DNA from 4 places in the Vibrio owensii genome. Region 1 is predicted to be linked to each of the others. Evidence: predicted binding sites of a transcription regulator. Region 1 holds the regulator's gene; each other region holds the start of a gene.

Region 1 (5,897 bases):
AAGTGTAACGAAAGGCACCGAATGAGGTGCCTTTATTATCTTACCCTTATGGAGTGTGGTAGCATTTATCCATTCCCTTTCACAAAAAGTGTTTTTCGTACTGATACATGACTCAGCCACTTCTTTTCCACAAAACCTATTTGCACCCTACCAGTAATGAGTGGGTTGTTTTCGTACATGGTGCTGGTGGGAGTTCTTCGATCTGGTTTAAGCAAATCAAAGCGTATAAGCAGCATTTCAATTTGTTGCTCATCGATCTTCGAGGTCACGGAAAGTCCAATCAACTGTTGAAAGAGCTGATTACTAGTCGCTATACCTTTACCGCCGTAACTCAGGATATCTTAAAAGTGTTGGATCACCTTAAGATCCAATCAGCACACTTTGTTGGTATGTCCTTGGGTACTATTATTGTGCGTAACTTGGCAGAACTGGCTTCAGACCGTGTTCGCTCAATGGTGCTGGGTGGCGCAGTCACTCGTTTAAATACTCGCTCACAGATACTGGTGAAATTGGGGAACCTTGGTAAACACATTCTTCCTTACATGTGGTTGTACAAGTTGTTTGCTTATATCGTTATGCCGCAGAAGAACCAGCGTGAATCAAGGCACTTGTTTATTCGCGAAGCCAAGAAGCTATGCCAAAAAGAATTTAAGCGTTGGTTTACTTTGGCTGCAGATGTGAACCCATTGATGAGATATTTCAAAGATCGTGAACTACCGATTCCGACGCTGTATTTGATGGGGGACCGAGACTACATGTTCATCAAGCCAGTGAAAGAAATGGTCGCGGTGCATAAGTTGAGCGTACTGAGAGAAATACCAGATTGTGGCCATGTGTGTAATGTAGAAAGGCCCGATGACTTTAACCAACATTCCATCGAGTTCATTAAGCAGCAGAGTCTAGCGGCTTAACGCATTTATTGAAGATTTCAAAAGAGTAGGGGAGCCGTTATGGCTCCCCTATTTGATATCCACATTGCCAACACGCACCAAACTGGCCTTCGTTTTGTTCTGAACACTGCGGGCACTGCCAGTCTTGATAAGTCAATTCCGCTTGTTGGAGATAATCTTCAACAATGGTAGATGCTTTTAGTTTCTGCTCCGGATGTAAAAGCCAAACATACGGGTCTGTATCATCGCTAAATGGCAACTCACCTTTTAAGGCGAACATTCCCTCACCTCTTACTTCACAAGCTATCTGTTCGGTTTTGAGAAGCTCACAGACGATATGAGCTTCTGCAGGATTTTTAGCGATGTATATCTTCATTAAGCATTTCCGTTTTGAACTTGGGCTGGACGAACTTTATTCATAACCCATTTTGCGATGATTGGGAACAAGCCGAGCAGAGCAAACGACGCTAATACGGTTGGTGACACAATTCCTGAAAGACTGTCGATAGTGGCGAGCTGTGTACCTGCATTTAGGTAGACGGCAGTACCTGGCAACATACCGATTTGGCTGGTTAGGTAGAATCGTGCGACTGACATTGGTGTTAGCCCCATCAGCAAGTTGATCAAGAAAAACGGAAATACCGGAATTAAACGTAGAGAGAAAAGGTAAAAAGCGCCGTCTTTTTCTACACCTTGGTTAATGGCATTTAACTTATTACCGAACTTGCTTTGTACCCATTCACGCAACAGGTAACGGCTGCTTAAAAACGCAATGGTTGCACCGATTGTGCTGGCAAAAGACACTAAAAGTAAACTCGTCCAAAAACCAAACAAGGCGGCACCCAAAAGCGTTACAACCGCAGCTCCAGGAATAGAAAAGGCGGTGATAGCAATATAAGCAAAGAAATAGGTAGCGGCGGCAAACACGAAGTTTTGGTCAATGAAACTGTTTAACGCTTGTTGCTGTGCTTTTGCGTTTTCTAGCGTTAAATATTGACCGAAGTTGACACCTAAAAAGATGATGGTCGCGAGTAGGATCAGTCCTAAAATCAGTTTCTTATTCATATCAATGGCTCCGTTTGGCTTCTTAAATAATAAGACAGAATGGAGTAAGAAAAAATTTCAAAAAAAAACCGCAGTGTGAAAACTGCGGTTTTTACTCAATGTCATGCTGAAATGATTGCTCTACGAGAGAGCACTCATCAACTCTTCCCGGCGAGACTGAGGTACGACGCTCCAATGTGTTCCGTTGATAGCGCCTTCAAGCGCCCACAACAATTCAAGGCTTACCGTAGAGGCATGCGTATCTTGGATTGCTTTATAAGCGTTTAGGGCACCTTCTTCTTCTAGTTGCTCGACAGAGTCAATGCCTGCTTTCTTCAGCATACGTTCAGTTGCAAGGCGTAGATTAGGAAGGTCTTTCAATCGGTTAGGTTTGGTGCTCGCTTGCTGTTTTTTCTCTTGCTTAGCAGTCTCTAGAGATTGCTTTGCAACTTCAATCAAGCGATCGGTCGAATCCCATAGATCATCAGAAATAGCGTAGTATTTCGTAACAACTGGGAAACCACGTTTCTTGTAGACGTACGGTTTTAATCCTTGAGTCTCGAAGTCAGATGAAGTTTGTTGGTCAGCTCGTATATGAAGTTGATTGTTCACAACTAGTGCAAACATCGTTTCATCGGCGAAGAGCCCAAAGCCGCCAAACATTGAGCGCGACTTGATATTACCAAGTGCCTCAAACAGCTTCATTGAGTCTTTGAGTATCGGTTTATCCATGATGTGTTATCTCGGTGTAATTAATATTACGCCACCAAAAATCAGGTCCGAGAGATTAGCAAATGCATGCAGACACAATGTCATTAAAGGGTAAACTCACTTAATGCATATTTGCCATCGGTAACCCCGCTACCTTCCATCTAATAAGATGGTTCAGGCCGGAGGCTTTGCGTCCCACCCTTTCGAATGGTTTGCCCTGTGCGTGACTCTTTGAGAATACTTCGTATATTGAATTAACATCACGTTTCAAATATAAAAGTGTGATCTTGGTTCAGTTAATAGCGTTAAATTGATGTGTTTTGTTTCATATTGCTGAGCATCTACTTGTCATACAAAAGCTTGATGTAGGAAATGGACTACACCTTAATTAAAACAGCAACTTATCGAAGTTTAAGGTTGTATTCTTGAACTGAAATATTAAGGGAAAGTTATTTTTAGGCATTAAAAAAGCGCCCATAAGAGCGCTTTGTAAAATGAGTTCGCAGATGAGGTTAGTTTAGTTTCTTAACCGTGTTGCGAACAACGATCTCTGGTTGCATCTCGAACACACGTTTCTCGTGTTCTTTGTCTTTGATGCGCTCCAAAAGGATCTCAAATGCGTTTTTACCCACACGACGTTTTGGTTGGTGGATAGTCGTTAGCGGTGGAGAAAAGTATTCTGCAAGCTCAATGTTGTCGTAACCGATCACGGATACATCATCCGGTACTTTGATACCGTTTTGCTGCAAGCGGCTCATTAAGCCTAGCGCCATTGTGTCGTTAAAGCAGAAGACAGCCGTTGGGCGTTTTTCCATTGCAGTGATGTTATCTGCCGCCAGTACAGCAGTATCACACTCAAAGTTACCTTCAAGAACCCAATCTTCGTTAACCGTTAGGTTTGCTTCCGCCATCGCTCGGCGGTAACCAGCGATACGCTCTTGGCACGCCGCTTTTTCAAAATGACCGCTCAAACATGCGATGTCAGTGTGACCGTTATCGATCAGGTATTTCGTCGCGATGTAGCCGCCTTCTTCCGAGTTATCGATGATCTTATCTGCCTGTGAGCTCTCAGGGCCCCAGTCCATCACAACTTTTGGAATGTCAGAATGGCGGTCTAGCATCTCTTTTAGCTCTTCCGTCAAGTCAGAACACATTACTAGGATGCCATCTACGCGTTTCTCAGCTAGCATGCGGATGTAGTCACGTTGCTTCTCGTAGATACCGCCCGTGTTACAAAGAATTAGAGTGTAACCTTGACGGTAACAGTAACTCTCAACACCATCGATGACTTCAGAGAAGAATAGGTTGGTTGATTGAGTAACTAACATACCGATAGTACGAGTAGAGTTGCACTTCAAGCTACGAGCAACGGCGCTTGGCGCGTAATTTAGTTCATCAACCGCTTTCATTACTTTTTCTTGGGTTGCTTCTGCAACAAAGCGAGTTTTGTTAATTACGTGCGAAACCGTTGTGGTAGAAACGCCGGCTAAGCGAGCAACGTCTTTAATAGTGGCCATAAATGATGTCCTGTATCGAGCTACTGAATACCGTGAGTGAAGACAACCATACGCTTAGGGTCTTGCACAAACCGAGCAACTGCAAGAAAGGGCATTGCTGAGATATTTGGCAGTGGTTGTTCCGAATCGGTATAAAAAGATTTGTAGCAACATTTGTTGCTGAGACTCATATTCCCTTCTTTTATAAGTGAGGAATTAGTCAGCAATCATGTTAAGAAAACACAAAAACCGCTATATTTCAGCGGTTTACATATAAATCATATTTAATCGTTTGCGCTCACATTTTAGACTGATGTGGGCAGGCTGGCAATATTTTCAGCGGTTGTTTTGTGCCCTTGAGGTCACATTTTCACGGCTAAATTGGTTGGGTTTCTTTAAGCCAGATTAAAACTAAACGAATAAAATAGGGAGCCTAAATAGCAGGCTCCCTAAAATAGGCGGCAATTATTCACCAAGAAGGTAGGTGCTGTCCAGTTTACAAAATGCAATTAATAGTTGCGCAACGCTAACATAGAAGCCAAATTCGTCGAACTGCTTACATTTAGCGGCAAACTGAGGTAGCCAAGTCAAAAGATGCTGTTGGATGAAATCGTTCTGCTTTTCGAACGCTTCTTCCATATGCTTTTCTTGCTCTAGTTCGTTAGAGCGAATAATCATATTACCCAAGAAATCCAACTCTACCGCTAGGTGGTCAGCTGGCTCTTTCAGGTTTTCATCAACTTGCACGCCAAACTCTGCCATCAGTTTTTCCATCTCTTCTGCTGGCTTGTCGTTTAGCAGACCAGATTGGCCGATGTACATAGAGGCATAAGGCAGCGCACCGTGCTTTTCTGTCTTAAGGAAAAGCTCACAAAAGTCTGCAGCCAACTCAAGTTGCGCGTCTTCACGATCTTGTAGGCGGTTAAGTGCATCAACAAGGGTATCCACAGCTGGTTTTAATGACTCATTTTCACCAAGGCCAGCCAAAAAGCTTCGAATTTCAACACTGTGGTAGCTTTCTAGTTCTTTCTCTGTCAGTTCTTTTGCGAACAGGCTAGAAAACCACCAATAGATTTCTGCGCGTTTCTCGTTAAAAGCTTTCACTTCTTGCATTTTTTTGCTCCTAAATGGTTATCCCCTAAGTGTAAACAATTAAGATGAATAGCAGTAACTATAATTGTTATCCATTATGGGAAAATATGCGCGTTTATGAATGGCTGTAAATAAGCTTGCTTTGAATCAATAAAAACGCAAAATCTTGCTTTTTAATGTATCTATGACTAGAAATGTTACTAGTTATGAATAGAATACGTCTTGGAAAATAAAAAAGACAGAAAGTGGTGTAAATGAGCTATCACGTATTAGTCGTAGAAGATGATGTAGTAACTCGTAGTAAGCTTGCGGGCTATTTCCAAAATGAAGGCTACAAAGTTAGTGAAGCAGAGAGCGGGGCAGAAATGCGCGAAGTGCTTCAAAGTGGCGATGTAGACCTGATCATGTTGGATATTAATTTGCCTGGCGAAGATGGCCTTATGCTTACGCGTGAATTACGCAGCCAATCAGATATCGGCATCATATTAGTGACAGGACGCACGGATAGCATTGACAAAATCGTTGGCCTAGAAATGGGCGCAGACGATTATGTGACAAAGCCTTTTGAACTAAGGGAATTATTGGTTCGCGTTAAGAACTTGCTGTGGCGCATTTCGGCGGCACGTAGCGGTTCGCAAAAAACAGCGAACGACACTAATGAAGA
Region 2 (5,897 bases), 1.8 Mb from region 1:
AGCATTAGAGAAGTCACGTCACCCACACCACCAGTAGAGTGTTTATCGACAATTGGACCACCAAAGTTCATGTGGCTCCAATCGATAACCATACCTGAATCACGCATTGCACAGGTTAGTGCGATACGTTCTGGCATCGTCATTTCATTGAAGAAGATTGTCATAGCAAAAGCGGCGATCTGACCTTCAGATACACTGTTGTTTGCTACGCCTTGAATAAAGAAGTTGATTTCGTCGGCTGTTAGAACTTCGCTGTCACGTTTTTTACGGATAATTTCTTGTGGTAAATACATTAGTGCCTCCCAAGCTCATTTTGAGCCATGGTATAAGTAGGATAGAAGAGGTTTGGTAGCACCAAAGCTGGTGCTACCGTTCAGACGTATTGTTGGAATTAGTACGCTGTTGGATCAGCGACTTCGTCCGATACTTCTAATGTATTTAGTAGGTTTGTTAGCAGGCTAGACGCACCGAAGCGGTAGTGACGAGCATCAACCCAGTTGTCACCTAGGATTTCGTCAGCCATTGCTAGGTATGCCGCTGCATCTTCAGCAGTACGCACACCACCTGCTGGTTTGAAACCAACAGTTTCTGCAACACCCATGTCACGAATAACTTCAAGCATCATGCGAGCGTATTCTGGTGTTGCGTTTACTGGCACTTTACCAGTTGAAGTTTTAATGAAGTCAGCACCTGCTTCGATACAGATTTGAGATGCTTTCTTGATTAGTGCTTCTTCTTTAAGTTCACCTGTTTCGATGATCACTTTAAGAAGAATGTCACCACAAGCTTCTTTACATTGCTTAACTAGTTCGAAGCCAACTTTCTCATCACCCGCCATTAGAGCGCGGTATGGGAAAACTACGTCTACTTCGTCTGCACCGTAAGCAACCGCCGCTTTTGTTTCAGCAACTGCGATTTCGATATCGTCGTTACCGTGTGGGAAGTTCGTTACCGTTGCGATACGAACTTCTGGCGTACCTTGCTCACGAAGTGTCTTCTTAGCAATAGGAATAAAGCGAGGGTAAATACAGATTGCAGCTGTGTTGCCTACTGCTGATTTCGCGTCATGACATAGTGAGATCACTTTTGCATCAGTGTCATCATCATTTAGCGTAGTAAGGTCCATAAGTTTCAGTGCACGTAGCGCTGCTGCTTTTAAATCGCTCATTTCTATCTCCGATCAATATTCAAAAAATTCACTACTCAGCTTCACATCGCTTCTCTAACTATAATCAACAAGTAGAGACAGCGTGAGATTTTAGCTAAGCAGTCTATTAATGAACGGACTTGGTTCCCTGAAGACTCGGCATATACTGCGAAAAATCATATACCAATTGCTATCCTTGTCACCGCACAGTACCAGTTTGGCCTATGGCACAACAATCTATGATTGCGGTGTCTTTAATATCACATCAAACAATAAAACGCTTGTGAGATTTGATATTGCAGGGCAATTCATTTGCCCATCGAGTACGTAGTATTCACTCTGTGATTAAGTGGTCATCATAACCACGAATTCGTGATTACTACATTATAGAGTTTCACCGCAAAACTGTAGCACCAAATAGAGCGCAAACGGTTTGTATCTCAAAATTTCCCAGCCCCTATTCCACCGACTGCGTAAGCTACTCACGTAGACCTACGTGCGGTTAATTTTTTAGGCCCGAAAAACGAAAAATGCCCCGCAGCAATCTCTTGCTACAGGGCATGATTTAAAACGGCGTCTATATATTAAGAACCGATTCTAATTAAAGTGCTGCAAGGCTAAGGCAGAAGCCTGCAATAGTCGCTGCCATTAGGTTAGACAACGTACCAGCAAGAACTGCTTTAATACCCATGCGAGCGATATCTGAACGACGGTTTGGTGCAAGGCTACCTAGACCACCAAGTAGAATCGCGATAGAAGAAAGGTTCGCGAAGCCACATAGTGCGAATGAGATGATAGCTGTTGTCTTCTCAGACATTACTTCACCAGTTGCCGCAACTACTTGAGCGCCTTCACCTAGGTAAGGTGTGAAGTTCAAGTATGCAACGAATTCGTTGATTACTAGTTTCTGACCGATGAATGAACCAGCAACAACTGCTTCGTCCCATGGAACACCGATTAGGAATGCTAGTGGAGAGAACGCGTAACCTAGGATAAGTTCTAGTGTTAGTTCAGGCATACCGAACCAACCACCGATGCCACCTAGCATACCGTTGATAAGAGCAATAAGACCTACGAACGCGATTAGCATTGCACCAACGTTTAGTGCTAGTTGTAGACCAGAAGCCGCACCGCCCGCTGCTGCGTCGATTACGTTAGCTGGCTTGTCGTCGCCACCGTCCATTGCTTCTTCGATGTCTTCGTGAGGCTGGTCAGTCTCTGGGTGAAGAATCTTAGCGAATAGTAGACCACCTGGTGCTGCCATGAATGATGCAGCTACTAGGTACTCTAGAGGAACACCCATTGAAGCGTAACCTGCTAGTACACCACCAGCTACAGATGCTAGACCACCACACATTACCGCGAATAGCTCAGATTGAGTCATTTTTGGTACGAATGGACGAACAACTAGAGGTGCTTCAGTTTGACCTACGAAAATGTTAGCTGCTGCAGACATTGATTCCGCACGAGAAGTGCCAAGCGCTTTTTGTAGTGCACCACCAAGAATCTTGATAACCCACTGCATTACGCCAATGTAGTAAAGAACTGAAATCAGTGCAGAGAAGAAGATCAGTGTAGGAAGAACGCGGAATGCGAAGATGAAGCCGCCGCCGCCGAATACTTCGAACATCTTGTCAGAAACAAGACCACCGAATAGGAAAGATGAACCATCGTTACCGTAGTTGATAACGTTAGAAACACCAGTAGAGAAACCGTTTAGTAGATCACGGCCCCAAGGTACGTAAAGAACAAATGCACCAAGGATGAATTGGATAGCAAATGCGCCACCCACAGTTCTAAAGTTGATAGCTTTGCGGTTAGATGAGAATGCAAATGCAATAGCAAGAAGCACTACCATACCGACTAGGCTCATAAACAGGCTCATAGTTTATGACTTCCTTATAAGTTATTTATTGGCGTGTTACAAAATGGAGCTATAAAGCGGGGGCAATTATACTCATGCAGAATCAATTAAAGTAATGCCACCCTCACACTTTCTTATAAGATTCATCATTGATTCACTCCCGTTTGTGAGTTATCTCACAATAAGAAGGGAAACGTTTTCGCTTTTAAACACCATCTTTAGATTTTATTCACATATAAAGAAGGCCGAATTGCTATTTTCCCATAGCTGAGAGGCAATCGATTGCTTACTTTCTGTGCGCAACACAGCCAGCTCATTCAATACATGAATCAGTTTTGAAGGGTGATTAGGCTCGCCCTGATAGCCAATTATAGGCATATCCGGAGCGTCCGTTTCTAAAACGATATTCTCAAGTGATATTCTTTGAATCGCGTCGCGAGTTTTATTAGCTCGTGGGTAAGTAATTGTGCCCCCGACTCCGATAAGAAAACCTAATCGAATCCATTCCATTGCTTGCTGATAACTGCCAGAGAACGCGTGCAATACGCCACCTTTAGGAAGCTTGGCAGCTTTGACCAGTTGGATGAGACGATTATGTGCTTTTCGGCTGTGTAAAATAACGGGCAGATCGAACCGTCTTGCCAGTTCGAATTGCAATTCAAGTGCCTGCTCTTGAAGCTCGACAGGCACATCTATTGCGAAGTCCAAACCGCACTCCCCTATCGCAACGCATTGTCGGTTGGACGAGGAAAGTAACGATTCCAGTTCTAGGGCAAACTGCTCAAGCTCCGGTTGTAGAAAATAGGGGTGAAAGCCTAGCGCGTAATAAAGGTGAGAGTATTGATTGGCCAGCGCTTGAATACGAGCCCAATTACTCGGCCCGACAGAAGGAATCAAGATACGCTCGACTCCTTGCTCACGAGCGAGGTCAACTTGGAGAGCAAAATCCTCTTGAAACACATCAAAGTCGAAATGGCAGTGGGTATCAAACAGCTTCATTGTTTGGTTTCTCTTGCTCTGCTTTTTTAGCAGGCTCGTCTTCATGAACAGGGTCTTGTTTATACGGCACACAACTGCGCTTTTGATCAGGCGTCAGCCCCATCTCTTTACACCAATCGTCGTAACGCTTGAGTCCTTTCTTAAACCAGTTCATCACACACCCTTTTTAGCCAATAGAATTCGCATTGCGCCAATAAAAAAAACCGCCGTTAGCTAAGTGTATAGCTAACGGCGGCTTGTGATCTAGTACGCGATGTAAAGCGAGTTAGATTCAATTAGTGCTCACGAGTCGCACGGAAATCGATATCTGGGAAACGCTCTTGCGCTAGGTTTAGGTTAACCATAGTTGGCGCGATGTACGTTAGGTTATCACCACCATCCAGTGCTAGGTTAGTTTGGTTCTTACGTTGGAACTCATCCAGTTTCTTCGCATCGCCACACTCAACCCAACGCGCAGTTGCTACGTTAACGCCTTCGTAAATCGCTTCAACGTTGTATTCTGACTTCAAGCGAGCCACAACCACGTCAAACTGAAGCACACCAACCGCACCAACGATCAGGTCGTTGTTTTGCAGTGGACGGAATACCTGTACCGCACCTTCTTCAGAAAGCTGAACCAGACCTTTCAGTAGCTGCTTCTGTTTCAAGGGATCTTTTAGGCGGATACGACGGAACAGTTCTGGCGCAAAGTTTGGAATACCCGAGAACTTCAGCGCTTCACCTTGAGTGAACGTATCACCAATTTGGATAGTACCGTGGTTGTGTAGACCAATGATGTCACCCGCGTAAGCGTGTTCTGCACGAGAACGGTCACCCGCCATAAAGGTAACCGCATCTGAGATACTTACTTGCTTGCCAAGACGAACGTGGTTCATCTTCATGCCTTGTGTGTAAGTACCCGATACGATACGCATGAATGCGATACGGTCACGGTGTTTTGGATCCATGTTTGCTTGGATCTTAAATACGAAGCCAGAGAATTTGTCTTCTGTCGCTTCAACATCACGCTCAACCGCTTGACGAGTTTTCGGCGCTGGCGCCCACTCAGTCAGACCGTCTAGCATGTGGTCAACACCAAAGTTACCCAATGCAGTACCGAAGTAAACTGGCGTTAGTTCACCAGTAAGGAAAGCGTCATGATCAAATTCAGGGCAAGCACCCATCACAAGTTCAAGCTCTTCACGAACGCTGGCTGCTAGGCTCTCACCTACTTTCTCATCAAGCTCTGGGTTGTCTAGACCTTTGATGATGCGAACTTCTTGGATCTCGTGACCGTGGCCAGATTCGTACAGAATCGTTTCGTCACGGTGAATATGGTAAACGCCTTTAAACTCTTTACCACAGCCGATTGGCCACGTAATTGGCGCACACATCATGCCAAGTTCGTTTTCTACTTCGTCCAATACTTCCATTGGATCACGAACGTCACGGTCAAGTTTGTTCATGAAGGTTACGATTGGCGTGTCACGCAGACGCGTTACTTCCATCAGCTTACGAGTACGATCCTCGACACCTTTCGCCGCATCGATAACCATCAGACAAGAGTCAACTGCCGTTAGAGTACGGTAAGTATCTTCCGAGAAGTCTTCGTGTCCAGGAGTATCAAGTAGGTTTACCAGACAATTGTTGTAAGGGAACTGCATTACAGAAGTAGTAACCGAGATACCACGTTCCTTTTCCATTTCCATCCAGTCTGATTTTGCGTGCTGTGCGTTACCACGACCTTTAACCGTACCTGCTTTTTGGATCGCGTTTCCGAATAACAGTACTTTTTCAGTAATGGTGGTTTTACCCGCATCCGGGTGAGAAATAATAGCGAACGTTCTGCGCTTAGAAACTTCGCCTAGAAAAGGTGTATTTGACATGAAACTGGTCTTCTTTGATGTC
Region 3 (5,897 bases), 420 kb from region 1:
CATCCTAAAATTGTGAAGAAAGGTCTAAGCCGCTTCTCTGAAGAAGTCTACTTAATAGAGAGCGAATAAAGGACTTTTCGAACCCACAGAAAGAAAAAGCGCAGCCAATTGAGCTGCGCTTTTGTCTATCTTTAGCTGATTAATGAAATCAGTAAACGATCTGCACTTTAGATGCGTTATTTACTGCATCTTCAATCGAGTCTTCAATAGTCTTACGACGCGTTAAAACAACGCCTAAGCGACGACGGCCGTCTATCTCAGGTTTGCCAAAAAAACGTACTTGAGTTTGTGGCTGAGCCAATGCCTTGGCAACATTGTCAAAGCGGATATCAGTTGATGTACCTTGGCCTAAAATAACCGCTGATGCTGATGGTCCATACTGAACTATGTTGTTGATCGGCATTCCGGTGAACGCTCGAACATGCAGTGCGAACTCAGACATTTCTTGAGAGATCATGGTTACCATGCCGGTATCGTGTGGGCGAGGGGATACTTCATTGAAAATGACCTTATCGCCTTTAACAAACAGCTCGACACCAAAGATGCCGTAGCCACCCAGTGCATTAACAACTTTCTCTGCTGTATATTCAGCCGCTTTGATGGCGTTGTCTGACATTGCTTGTGGCTGCCATGATTCACGGTAATCACCATCTTCTTGACGATGTCCGATCGGAGCACAAAAGTGCACTCCATCAGCTGCGCGCACGGTTAGCAATGTGATTTCGTAATCAAAGTCAATAAAGCCTTCAACAATCACACGCCCTGCACCTGTACGACCACCTTCTTGTGCGTAATCCCAAGCCGTTTGAACATCTTCTTCTGATTTGATAACGCTCTGGCCTTTACCAGAAGAGCTCATCACTGGCTTAACAACACACGGGATACCAACGTGTTCTACTGCTGCTTTAAAGTCCTCAAAGCTGTCAGCAAATTGATAAGGGGAAGTGTTTAGGGCCAACTCTTCAGCTGCAAGGCGGCGAATGCCTTCACGGTTCATTGTCAGCTTAGTTGCTTTCGCTGTAGGAACAACGTTCAAGCCTTTCTCTTCTAACTCGACCAATTTATCGGTCGCGATAGCTTCAATTTCAGGAACCACGTAAGCAGGTTGCTCTTTATTGATGATCTCTTCCAGTGCCTGTCCATCAAGCATGTCGATGACGTAGCTACGATGCGCAACTTGCATCGCCGGAGCATCGGCATAACGGTCGCACGCGATCACTTCCAAACCAAGACGTTGGCATTCAATTGCCACTTCTTTACCAAGCTCGCCAGAGCCCAAAAGTAATACACGGGTAGCATGAGTGCTAGTAGCAGTACCGAACATAGTGTTCCCTTACAAAATAAAGTGATGAAACCGAATTTGCAGGGGATCATACTGATTTTTACGCACGAAGCAAACGTTTGCGCAAGGTTTTTTGATAATAAAAAAGCCCTACACTGGGTAGAGCTTCTCGCTTAGCGTTTGGATAAATTAAACGTTCACAAAACTCACTGGAATATCAGGGTTTAGCGCTTCTAGCGTTGATTGAGTATCGGCTAGGTGGCTGATCTTGCCTTGCGAGTTCTCAACCAGAGCAGCAGCTTTGATGTCTTCAAACTGCTCACCAGCCATCAGGATTTGAATCAGTGCAACCTGAAGCGGTGGAAGGCTAGGGTTGAACGCCGCGTTTTCTGCGTAAGCGCCTTGGAATACGCGACCACTGTTCATCTCTAGAGCAATACCGCTCAAGTTGTTAGTGTAAGGCGCGTGGCTGATGTTCATTGCGCTGACCGCTTTTTGGATCAGAGCGTCATCTTCATCACACACAAACTCGTGTTTTACATCTGCCATTAGACCAGATTCGATGCCTAAGTCTGCAGGACCAAAAGCTTCTGGAAGGTAGTGGTGTAGTGACTTTTCTTCGCGTTCTGGCAATTGGATCTTGAGTTCTTTTGCAGTAGTGAGTTCATTCATGAACTGACGACAGTGACCACAAGGGCTGTAGTTGATGGTGATGTCTTTCACACCATGTTCGCCTTTCATCCAAGCGTGGCTGATCGCACACTGCTCAGCATGAACGGTTTGACCCAGTTGAACGCCGAAAAACTCCATGTTCGCACCAAAGTAAAGGCGACCAGATAGACCGCGAACAATCGCACCGACATAGAATTCAGAAATTGGAGCGTAAGAAAACGCTGCGGCAAAAGGAAGTAGAGCAACACGAAGCTCTTTGTCTGAAAGGTTGGTAGCGTTCAGCAGCTCATCAAACTGTTGCTCAGAAATAGTGGCATCAAAATCGTCAGCGAGAACGATAGGAGCAAGATGTGTTGAAAGTGCTTCAGGAGCGCTTGCTAGCGCCTGTTCAATGCGACTTTTCATGTTGAATCCTTGTTATTGCATGGACAGTTATTCTATGTGAAAGATGGAAATGTTCTGTGCTTTAGATCACGTTAATGTGTGTAATGATAATTTACGTTACATAATTAGAGTGAGCTCACACATGTATTCGATTTCACGACGATTTAACGTTATCTCTGTCCCACTAATAACTATATCAACGTATATTCATACTGCGAATTTTCTGGATGAGATTATGACCTGCTCACTTTATCGGGAAGCAAAGTAGAGCAGGTCATTGAGGTCTTTATTGGTATAACCAAACAGCCAAAGCAAAGAAGCTTGGCGCAAGAATAGAAGTGATGATGCCACACAGCACCAAAGCTAGAGATGAGAAAGCCGCATCACCAGGCTGTTTTTCAGCACATGTTGCTGTCCCAAGTGCGTGAGAGACAGTACCCATTGTCAGGCCACGAGCGATAGGGTGTTTAATGCCGATAAGGTTGAAGATTGGGTAAGCCAAAATCGCCCCGAATAAACCCACGATAAGCACTAAAATAGCCGCAACGGCAGCTTCACCACCTAAGTGGCTAGAGATTTCCATCGCGATAGGGGTGGTTACCGATTTGCCCACTAAGCTTGCAATGAGGCTGATGTCTGCTTTGAATGCAACGGCGATCAGTGTCGCTGTTAGCATCGACATCACGCTGCCCAAAGAGCAAGCCAGTGCGATAATGCGCCAGTTGGCTTTGATTTGAGGTAGCTGCTCATAGAGCGGATACGCTAGCGCAACAACAGCGGGCTGAAGCAAGAAGCTAATATACTCGTTGTCGGCGTAGTAGGTTTCAAACGGCACTTTCAAAAAGGTGAGTAGAGGGATCAATACTGCGATGCTGATTAAAAGCGGGTTTGCGATTGGGTTGTTAACCTTAATTGCGATTTGACGAGCGGCAAGGAAAACCACAATAGTGACAAGTAACCACATATTAGTGTTTCTCCTTCAGCAAGTAATCTAAGAACCACGCTAAGCTGACCAATACGATCAGTGAGCCGCCTACTGCACTCGCAATGATTGGCAGCGCATTCGCCAACAACATATCAAAGTGCTGCATCAAACCAACACTGATTGGGACGAACAATAAGATCATGTATCGAATGAAAAGCGTCGCGCCAGGCTTAACCCATTCGACTTTGACGAAGCCAAGGGTCATAGAGAAAAACAGCACTAGCATGCCGATGACACTTCCAGGAACAGAAACGCCAGTGAATTTTTGAATAGTATTGCCGATGCCAAGTGCTCCCATGATGAGTGCGAGGGAAATGAGCAAATGGACCAGCTGTAGTAATCGATCTTTAATCATTTTGACAGCATATAAAACAACAAGCACACCCGAAGGTGCGCTTGAACAAGGTAAGAAATTAGGAGGCTAAGCTCTCTACATAACGATAGACGGATTTTAGTATCGCTATCTTCTTTTCGTCACTTTCATGTTCGTGAACTAAGTTTTCTAAATTCAGCATGTACTCTTCAATTTGGCTTTCGAAAACTTCACGACAGTGTTGTGCCCAACGTCTTTGTTCTTGTTCATCCAGTGTGCCGGCGTAGTGACGGGCACGGTAACGGAACAGCAATGGCTTGATGCGTTTGTCATCAAACTCAATATCCAGCGCAGCAAGGTTATTTGGATCTGTTTCACGAATGATGTCCATCGCTGCGCGATCTGCTGGTGAAAAGAAGCCATCGTACAGTTGCGTATCCACATCATCGCTCTTTTCGAACTCACGCTCAATAGAGAATAGACTAATTAGCTTCTCACGGATTTCTGGGTGTTGACGCAGCAGTGCTAGATTACTCAAACATTTCTGACGGTCGATTCCAATTACTTCTGCGTTCTCTGCCGTTAACGTTTTAGCTGGAGCAAGGATAGGGCACTTGTTCAGATGTACGAGCTTTACGGGTACAGGCAATAAGTCACCCAGTTCTTCACGCTTGGTGTACAAACGCTCTTTCAACTCTTCTGCTGAAAGCTCAAGAATAGGCTGAGGATCTTTGGCTAAATCAATTGTGATGACGGCGTTATTGTTGGTTGGATGCCAAGCCACAGGAACAATCCAGCTTGTGTATTGGCACTCACGTCCCAACATGCCTGATACGTGCATCAATGGCGTCATGTTTACAATATCGACTAACTCGTTCAGTTTACGCTTGTTACGCATCGAGTAAAAGTAATCAAACAGCTTTGGTTGCGCGGCTTTGACTTTCTTCGCCATCTCAATAGTAGCAATTACATCTGCCATCGCATCGTGGGCATTGCTGTGTTCAATGCCATTTTCCACAGATAAATGCTCAAGCTTGAAACTCGTAAAGCCTTCATCATTCTCCGGCCATTCCACGCCCTCAGGACGAAGGGCATGACACGCTCGCATCACATCGAGCAAATCCCAGCGCGAGTTACCGTTTTGCCAGCTCCACGCATACGGGTCGATAAAGTTGCGGTAACAAGTGTAACGAGTGACTTCATCATCGAAACGGATGCTGTTGTAACCAAGGCTCGTTGTGTTTGGTTTAGAAAGCTCAGCGTGGATCTTGGCGATAAACTCAGGTTCAGGTAGGCCTTCTTGCATGGCTTTTTGTGGCGTAATACCAGTGATCAAAGCAGCTTCTGGCGAAGGGAGATAATCAGCAGGTGGGCGACAGTACATGACCAAAGGTTCACCAATGATATTGAAGTTTTCATCAGTGCGAACGCCTGCGAACTGACTTGGACGATCTTTGGCTGGACTTGTTCCCCAAGTCTCGTAATCAAAAAAGAAAAAAGTGGGCTGATTATCTTGGTGCATTCTGCTTACCGTTTACGGAACCGATTGAGGGTATTAGACCATTCAACGCCTTGACTCGCAACGAAAGATGCAAGGTGATGTTGTGAAAATGGAAAAGCCGAAGGCGAACCGTCGGCTTAATATTTGGGAATTGACTAATGCTTAGACTATTGAGGTGTTGTATCACCCAAAATCTAAGGTTAATAGCAAGCGAGGTTCACTCGATTCAATGTTCGGAGACCGGTGTACCAGACCTCTGTTTTCATTGCCGCTCCAACGTTCACCTTTCAGAAGTGCAACATCACCCACAGACAAATGTTGAATGTCATTCTCTTTCATGTACAAACCTGATTCCGAGTCTGGGAGTCCATTGCTACCGTGCCCCAGTTTGGCGCGATTGACGGCATCGTTGGCTAGCCACTGTGTCGCAGTACCATGATATGTGGTTACCAATCGGCAAGGTACTTGGTCAACGTGAAAGCGGGGGCACATTGCGCTATTGAGCGTTGCGAGGCGTAATCCTGCATCTTTGAGTTCAAACAGATAGCAGAACATATCAACCAACTCAGCAATATTTCTTAGTAGTACTTCTGGCGCTTTTCCGTCAGTTGCGAATTGCAACGTTTCTAAGGCGTTTTCCGGGGAGATGCTCAACGACTTACCAAAGTTGGGGTTTGATGTAACAAAGGCTTTGCTGGCATCAATGAGTTGTTGATCAAATTGACGCTGCCAAATCGCGATATTGATGTCTTCCTGATAA
Region 4 (5,897 bases), 180 kb from region 1:
CTACTAGAAAAATACAAAGAACAAAAAGCCCAGCAGAAAGGCGAATAACGTCACCGCTTTTCATCTGGGAATTCTGCCTCGCTCAAGGAGGGCGATATGAAAAAGATACTGGCAGCAATGCTCAGCGTTGGTATGTGCACTTCAGCCTTTGCAAGTAGCGATGGCTTTGATGAATACCTAAATAAATTGCGTGCAGAAGCACGTGATAAAGGCATTTCCGAACAGGTGATCAGTGCCGCTTTTGCTGATGTGGAATACAAACCACGTGCAGTCAAAGCCGACCGTAACCAACCTGAGAAGAAACTGACGTTAGACGAATACATTCCGCGCGCGGTACCTGAGTGGAAGGTAAAACAAGCGAAGCAACTGTATAAAGAACACTACGCTGAACTTAAACGCATTGGTGATGAGTTTGGCGTGCAGCCACGCTTTATCGTTGCACTTTGGGGCGTGGAAAGTAACTTCGGTAAGTTCACTGGTAACTTCCGTGTGATCGACGCGTTGTCGACCATGGCGTTTGAAGGTCGTCGTGAAGAGTTCTTCCGTAAAGAAACCATGGCGGCACTACAAATCCTAGATGAAGGTCATATCGAGCTAGAGAACTTCAAAGGTTCTTGGGCAGGCGCGATGGGTCAATGTCAGTTTATGCCAAGCTCATTCCTACGCTTTGCTGCGGATGGTAACAGCGATGGCAAGAAGGACATCTGGCAATCAGAAGCGGACGTGTTTGCTTCTACTGCGAACTATCTAAGCAAATCTGGCTGGGATGATAAATTCACTTGGGGTCGTCAGGTTAAGGTGCCACACGGCATCGACCATAACCTGCAAGGTCGCGAGGCGGAAAAAGGTAAGTACCTTCAAGAGTGGAGCAAGCTTGGCATCACCAAATACGATGGCAGCCCACTTCCTAAGCTGGACGAAGACATCAAAGCTTGGTTGATCATGCCAGACGATGAGAACGGCCGTACTTACTTGGTGTACAACAACTACAATGTGTTGATGAAGTGGAACCGTTCTTACTACTTCGCACTGGCGGTAAGTCACTTAGCTGACCGCATCACATTCTAGATTGAATGTATAAACGAATAAAAAGGGGCTCTTCGGAGCCCTTTGTTTTCTCTATTTGAAACGAGGTTTGCGTGTTATCTGAACGTGCTGCACAAATGGTGATCTTCTCAGCGTTGATCAAACATAAGAACTTTACCGCCGCGGCAAAGAGCCTAGGCGTGTCCGTTTCTCATGTCAGTAAACAGCTCAGCCAGTTGGAAGCCTCACTAGGCATCAAGCTTGTGCAACGCACCACGCGCAGTTTCACGCCAACGGAAGCGGGGCAAACCTTCTATCACCATTGTGAGCAAGTGGTGCAAGCCGTTAGCAGCGCAACGTTAGAGATGGAAAGCCAACGCGATGAAGTCGCCGGCTTGGTTCGTCTTGGTTTGTCGCAATCTTTTGGCACGCTGCACATCATTCCTGCCATTCAAGAACTTCGTGAGAAATACCCGCAACTGCAAGTCGAAGTGCACTTGTTCGATTACAAAGTCGATATGCTCGAAGAAGGTTTGGATTTGTGGATCACCAACAATGAACACCTACCAGAAGGCTACATTGCTCAGCGCTTAGCAGATTGCCAATTTGTGGTTGCTGCATCGCCGGATTACCTACTTAAGCATGATACGCCAACCGAACCGAATGACTTGTCGCAGCACAACTGCCTTATTTACCGCAGTTGGGAGCGTGACTACACCAGTTGGGCGTTCACCAATCGTGAGCAAGAGCTCAACGTGAAAGTCTCTGGCAACTACTCGGTCGATTTAGCAGAAGCGGTGCGTGATGCCGCAATCGCAGGGTGGGGGATTGCTTACTTAGCCACTTATTTGCTGGGGGATGAATTCCGCTCAGGTAAACTTATCCAGCTTCTACCTGATTGGAAAGCCAGCCAATCCATGCCGTTTTATGCGGTGTACCCAAGCCGCCAACATATGCCGAAAAAGATCTCTGCGGTGATCGAATTCACCAAACAGAAGATCGGATCGCCTTGCCATTGGGATCAGCGATTAGCGCCGTATATTTCGATTCCGAAGTAGGGAATACATAAGGTGATTTGAGTCACAAAATTTTTCCAAATCCAGAAACATCTTTTCCATTTGGAAATAATAACTTTAGGCAAACGTTTATCTTTATTTAATTCAACGAGTTATTTTGCTGGTTAAATGGTGAGCAGGCGAGATTCTCAGCCTGTTAACATCCCCAACTTGCAGCATTTTTTACGCTCTATACAATCCGACGCCTTTCCTGTTCCCCCTTTTGTCGGATTCATTTTATGAACTCAATTCTTGGTATCGTAGCCATCCTTTTCGTAGCATGGCTGCTTTCGACTAACCGTAAGAACATTCGTCTACGAACGGTGTCTTTGGCTTTTGCTCTGCAAGTAATCTTCGCGCTATTGGTACTGTATGTACCAGCGGGTAAAGAAGCACTTAACGCAGTAACTGGCGCGGTTTCTAACCTAATCAACTACGGTCAAGAGGGCATCGCGTTCCTATTCGGCAACCTAGCAACAGGTGGCTTTACCTTCGCGATCAACGTACTTGGTATCATCATCTTCTTCTCGGCGTTGATTTCTGGTTTGTACCACATCGGCCTAATGCCAAAAGTGATCAACCTAATCGGTGGTGGTCTACAGCGTTTGCTAGGTACAGGTCGTGCAGAATCGCTATCCGCAACAGCAAACATCTTCGTTGGTATGATTGAAGCGCCGCTAGTAGTAAAGCCATACCTAAAACACATGAGCGATTCTCAGTTCTTCGCAGTAATGACAGGTGGTTTGGCATCGGTTGCTGGTGGCACGCTAGTGGGTTACGCATCACTGGGTGTGGATCTTAACTTCCTAATCGCGGCGGCATTCATGTCTGCGCCTGCGGGTCTTCTGATGGCAAAAATCATGATGCCAGAGACAGACACCACAACACCAGATATCGACCTAGACCAAGTAGAAATGCCACGCGCAACCAACGTGGTTGAAGCAATGGCAGACGGCGCAATGTCTGGTCTACGTATCGCAGTTGCGGTAGGTGCAACCCTATTGGCGTTCGTAAGTGTTATCGCGATGCTAAACGGCATTTTAGGCTGGTTCGGCGGTTTGTTCGGTATGGAACTGAGCTTCGAGCTAGTACTTGGCTACCTATTCGCACCAATCGCATGGTTGCTAGGTATTCCTTGGAATGAAGCTATCGTAGCTGGTTCTCTGATCGGTAACAAGATTGTGGTAAACGAGTTCGTAGCCTTCATTCAACTGATGGAAGTGAAGTCTCAGCTAAGCGCACACTCACAAGCTATCGTAACCTTCGCACTGTGTGGTTTCGCAAACATCTCAACCATGGCAATGCTGATTGGCGGCCTAGGTTCACTAGTACCAGAGAAGCGTTCATTCATCTCTAAATACGGTTTCCGTGCAATTGCAGCAGGTGTAATGGCGAACCTGATGAGCGCATCAATCGCTGGCGTGATTTTGAGTTTGTAACCTATTAGAGCGCTGCGCTTCTGGAATCGGGAACGCTTCGCTTCGAGAGAGTAGAGGAGGGATCTTTGGCTCAAGCACTTCCTCTTACTCCCTCAAAAAGCAAAAGGGTTGACGTTTATGGTCAACCCTTTTCATTTCTTCGTATCTCGAACCTACTTCTTCGTGTGGAACTGCTCGCAAGCCAGCATTGTGTTCTCAATTAGGCTTGCTACTGTCATTGGGCCAACACCACCCGGAACAGGAGTAATGAAGCTCGCATTCTCACGTGCTTTATCGTATTCCACGTCACCCACTAGCTTGCCAGATTCAAGACGGTTGATACCCACATCGACTACAACAGCGCCTTTCTTAATCCACTCACCAGGAATGAAGTTCGGCTTACCAACCGCAACCACAACAAGGTCTGCTTGGCGAACGTGACCTTCTAGATCTTTAGTAAAGCGGTGGCAAGTTGTTGTTGTACATCCAGCCAGAAGCAGTTCAAGTGTCATTGGGCGACCAACAATGTTTGATGCACCAACCACAACTGCATGCTTACCGCGTAGCTCGATGTTGTAACGGTCAAGAAGCGTAATGATGCCTTTTGGTGTACAAGAACGAAGCTTAGGAATACGCTGCGCTAGACGACCAACGTTGTAAGGGTGGAAGCCATCTACGTCTTTCTCTGGGTGAATACGCTCAAGAACGTGCGTCGCATCAATGCCAGCAGGAAGTGGCAACTGAACAAGAATACCGTCGATTTCTGCGTCGTTGTTTAACTCATCGATAAGTGCCAATAACTCTCCTTCCGACGTTGTCACAGGAAGGTCAAAAGACTTAGAGACAAAGCCAACTTCTTCACACGCGCGGCGCTTACTGCCAACGTAAACTTGAGAAGCTGGATCTTCACCAACTAGAACAACTGCAAGACCAGGAGCACGAAGGCCAACCTTAATGCGAGCTTTTACACGCGCTGCAACTTCGGATCGAACAGTTTGGGAAATGAGAGTTCCATCTATATTTTGAGCAGTCATGACTTTCCTTTTTTAATTGAGAAGGCAAATTATTTGCGGCGCATTGTCGCAGAAAACCTATTTAACATCCATACGCAAACGTTTGCCATTGTGGTGTTTTTAAACATTTATCGTTTTGGTGCCCTTTTTTTAGGCATTCAGATCAGAATGTTATGAAAACCCGTTGATTTAAGCGCTTGAACTCGTATAATCCTGTCCCTGTAGCGCGCCCTTAGCTCAGCTGGATAGAGCACGTCCCTTCTAAGGATGTGGTCATAGGTTCGAATCCTATAGGGCGTGCCATTTATTTAAAAGCCCCGATAGCTCCTCGAGTTATCGGGGTTTTGTCGTTTTAGGTGACAGTACTTCTAAGGTAACGTTTCCTACAACTTTTGCACTACCTTCTAGTCTTTGCAATCAATAGCACTTACTATGTGTTCAGTTCAATTGCAGCCTTATCTTTATGTCTTCTACCTCCAATTTCTATAACCAAAATGCGACCTCATTAGCGGAGCAATATAACTCGACGACGTTTGAGGACGTTCACGCGGGCTGGCAGGCTTTTTGGCCTCATGCTGGCGATCGCGTATTGGATGTGGGAGCAGGGTCTGGGCGAGATGCAAAATGGATGATGGAACAAGGCTGTGAGGTGATTGCTCTTGAGCCTGCTGCATCTCTACTAGAGCTTGGGAAAGTTAAGACAGGTGATTCGGTTACTTGGCTTGACGATGCCTTGCCTGCGCTTGAGAAAACCACCAACTTAGGGCTTCGCTTTGATCTTATTTTAGTGAGTGCGGTATGGATGCACCTTGCGACGTCTCATCGTGAGCGTGCCTTCCGCAAGCTCTCTAATCTGCTGGCACCAAATGGTCGATTGGTTATAAGCCTTCGCCATGGTGAGTTCACCGATGGACGCAAAGCTTATCCTGTCTCTGTTCAAGAGTTAGAACAGCTGGCAAAAAATAGTGCGCTTATGGTTAGGCATGTCTCCGACAGTGACGACCAACTCAAGCGTGATGACGTTCATTGGCAGACGGTTGTCATGTCACTTCCCGATGATGGCTCCGGTGATCTCAATAAGGTTCGTCATATCATCGTAAACGACTCTAAATCGGCGACTTACAAACTTGCATTGCTACGAACCTTATTGCGAATTGCAGATGCACATTCTGGAGCCGTTATTGATCGTACAGACGGCAAAGTCGCGATCCCTCTTGGTTTAGTTGGCCTGTATTGGATTCGTCAGTTCAAACGCCTTATCGATAAAGAAAACATCCAGCAGAACTCTAATGTATCAAAAGGGCTCGGCTTCATTAAGCCTGATGGCTGGGACAAACTTTCTCATTTAAGCCCTGATGATTTAGCGATTGGTACCATGTTTATTG

The links. Region 1 encodes PurR, which represses purine synthesis genes. Its sites were predicted from a motif close to TNANGNAAACGTTTNCNTNA; they were not measured.
Region 2: the regulator PurR is predicted to act here: its motif matches at 3,197-3,216, upstream of A9237_RS11740 (NupC/NupG family nucleoside CNT transporter).
Region 3: the regulator PurR is predicted to act here: its motif matches at 1,390-1,409, upstream of purT (formate-dependent phosphoribosylglycinamide formyltransferase).
Region 4: the regulator PurR is predicted to act here: its motif matches at 2,160-2,179, upstream of A9237_RS03915 (NupC/NupG family nucleoside CNT transporter).

The regions. Positions count from the first base shown of each region.
Region 1 is NZ_CP019959.1:730,131-736,027, reverse strand. Features, by position in the region: gene A9237_RS03195 (alpha/beta fold hydrolase) at 108-911, shown strand; gene A9237_RS03190 (putative signal transducing protein) at 949-1,266, opposite strand; gene A9237_RS03185 (TVP38/TMEM64 family protein) at 1,266-1,955, opposite strand; gene A9237_RS03180 (TfoX/Sxy family DNA transformation protein) at 2,076-2,666, opposite strand; cyclic di-GMP riboswitch class I at 2,783-2,872, opposite strand; gene purR (HTH-type transcriptional repressor PurR) at 3,158-4,162, opposite strand; gene torD (molecular chaperone TorD) at 4,607-5,254, opposite strand; gene torR (two-component system response regulator TorR) at 5,488-5,897, shown strand, end outside.
Region 2 is NZ_CP019959.1:2,542,267-2,548,163, reverse strand. Features, by position in the region: gene deoA (thymidine phosphorylase) at 1-293, opposite strand, end outside; gene deoC (deoxyribose-phosphate aldolase) at 392-1,168, opposite strand; gene A9237_RS11740 (NupC/NupG family nucleoside CNT transporter) at 1,749-3,032, opposite strand; gene A9237_RS11735 (TatD family hydrolase) at 3,237-4,010, opposite strand; gene A9237_RS27340 (DUF5363 family protein) at 3,997-4,164, opposite strand; gene prfC (peptide chain release factor 3) at 4,286-5,875, opposite strand.
Region 3 is NZ_CP019959.1:308,493-314,389, reverse strand. Features, by position in the region: gene A9237_RS01380 (thiopurine S-methyltransferase) at 1-69, shown strand, start outside; gene purT (formate-dependent phosphoribosylglycinamide formyltransferase) at 149-1,324, opposite strand; gene cdd (cytidine deaminase) at 1,472-2,359, opposite strand; gene A9237_RS01365 (LrgB family protein) at 2,625-3,302, opposite strand; gene A9237_RS01360 (CidA/LrgA family protein) at 3,304-3,678, opposite strand; gene sbcB (exodeoxyribonuclease I) at 3,737-5,158, opposite strand; gene A9237_RS01350 (DUF1826 domain-containing protein) at 5,321-5,897, opposite strand, start outside.
Region 4 is NZ_CP019959.1:909,598-915,494, reverse strand. Features, by position in the region: gene A9237_RS03930 (YcgL domain-containing protein) at 1-48, shown strand, start outside; gene A9237_RS03925 (lytic murein transglycosylase) at 97-1,068, shown strand; gene A9237_RS03920 (LysR family transcriptional regulator) at 1,140-2,084, shown strand; gene A9237_RS03915 (NupC/NupG family nucleoside CNT transporter) at 2,321-3,520, shown strand; gene folD (bifunctional methylenetetrahydrofolate dehydrogenase/methenyltetrahydrofolate cyclohydrolase FolD) at 3,673-4,533, opposite strand; tRNA gene A9237_RS03905 (tRNA-Arg) at 4,739-4,815, shown strand; gene A9237_RS03900 (class I SAM-dependent methyltransferase) at 4,976-5,897, shown strand, end outside.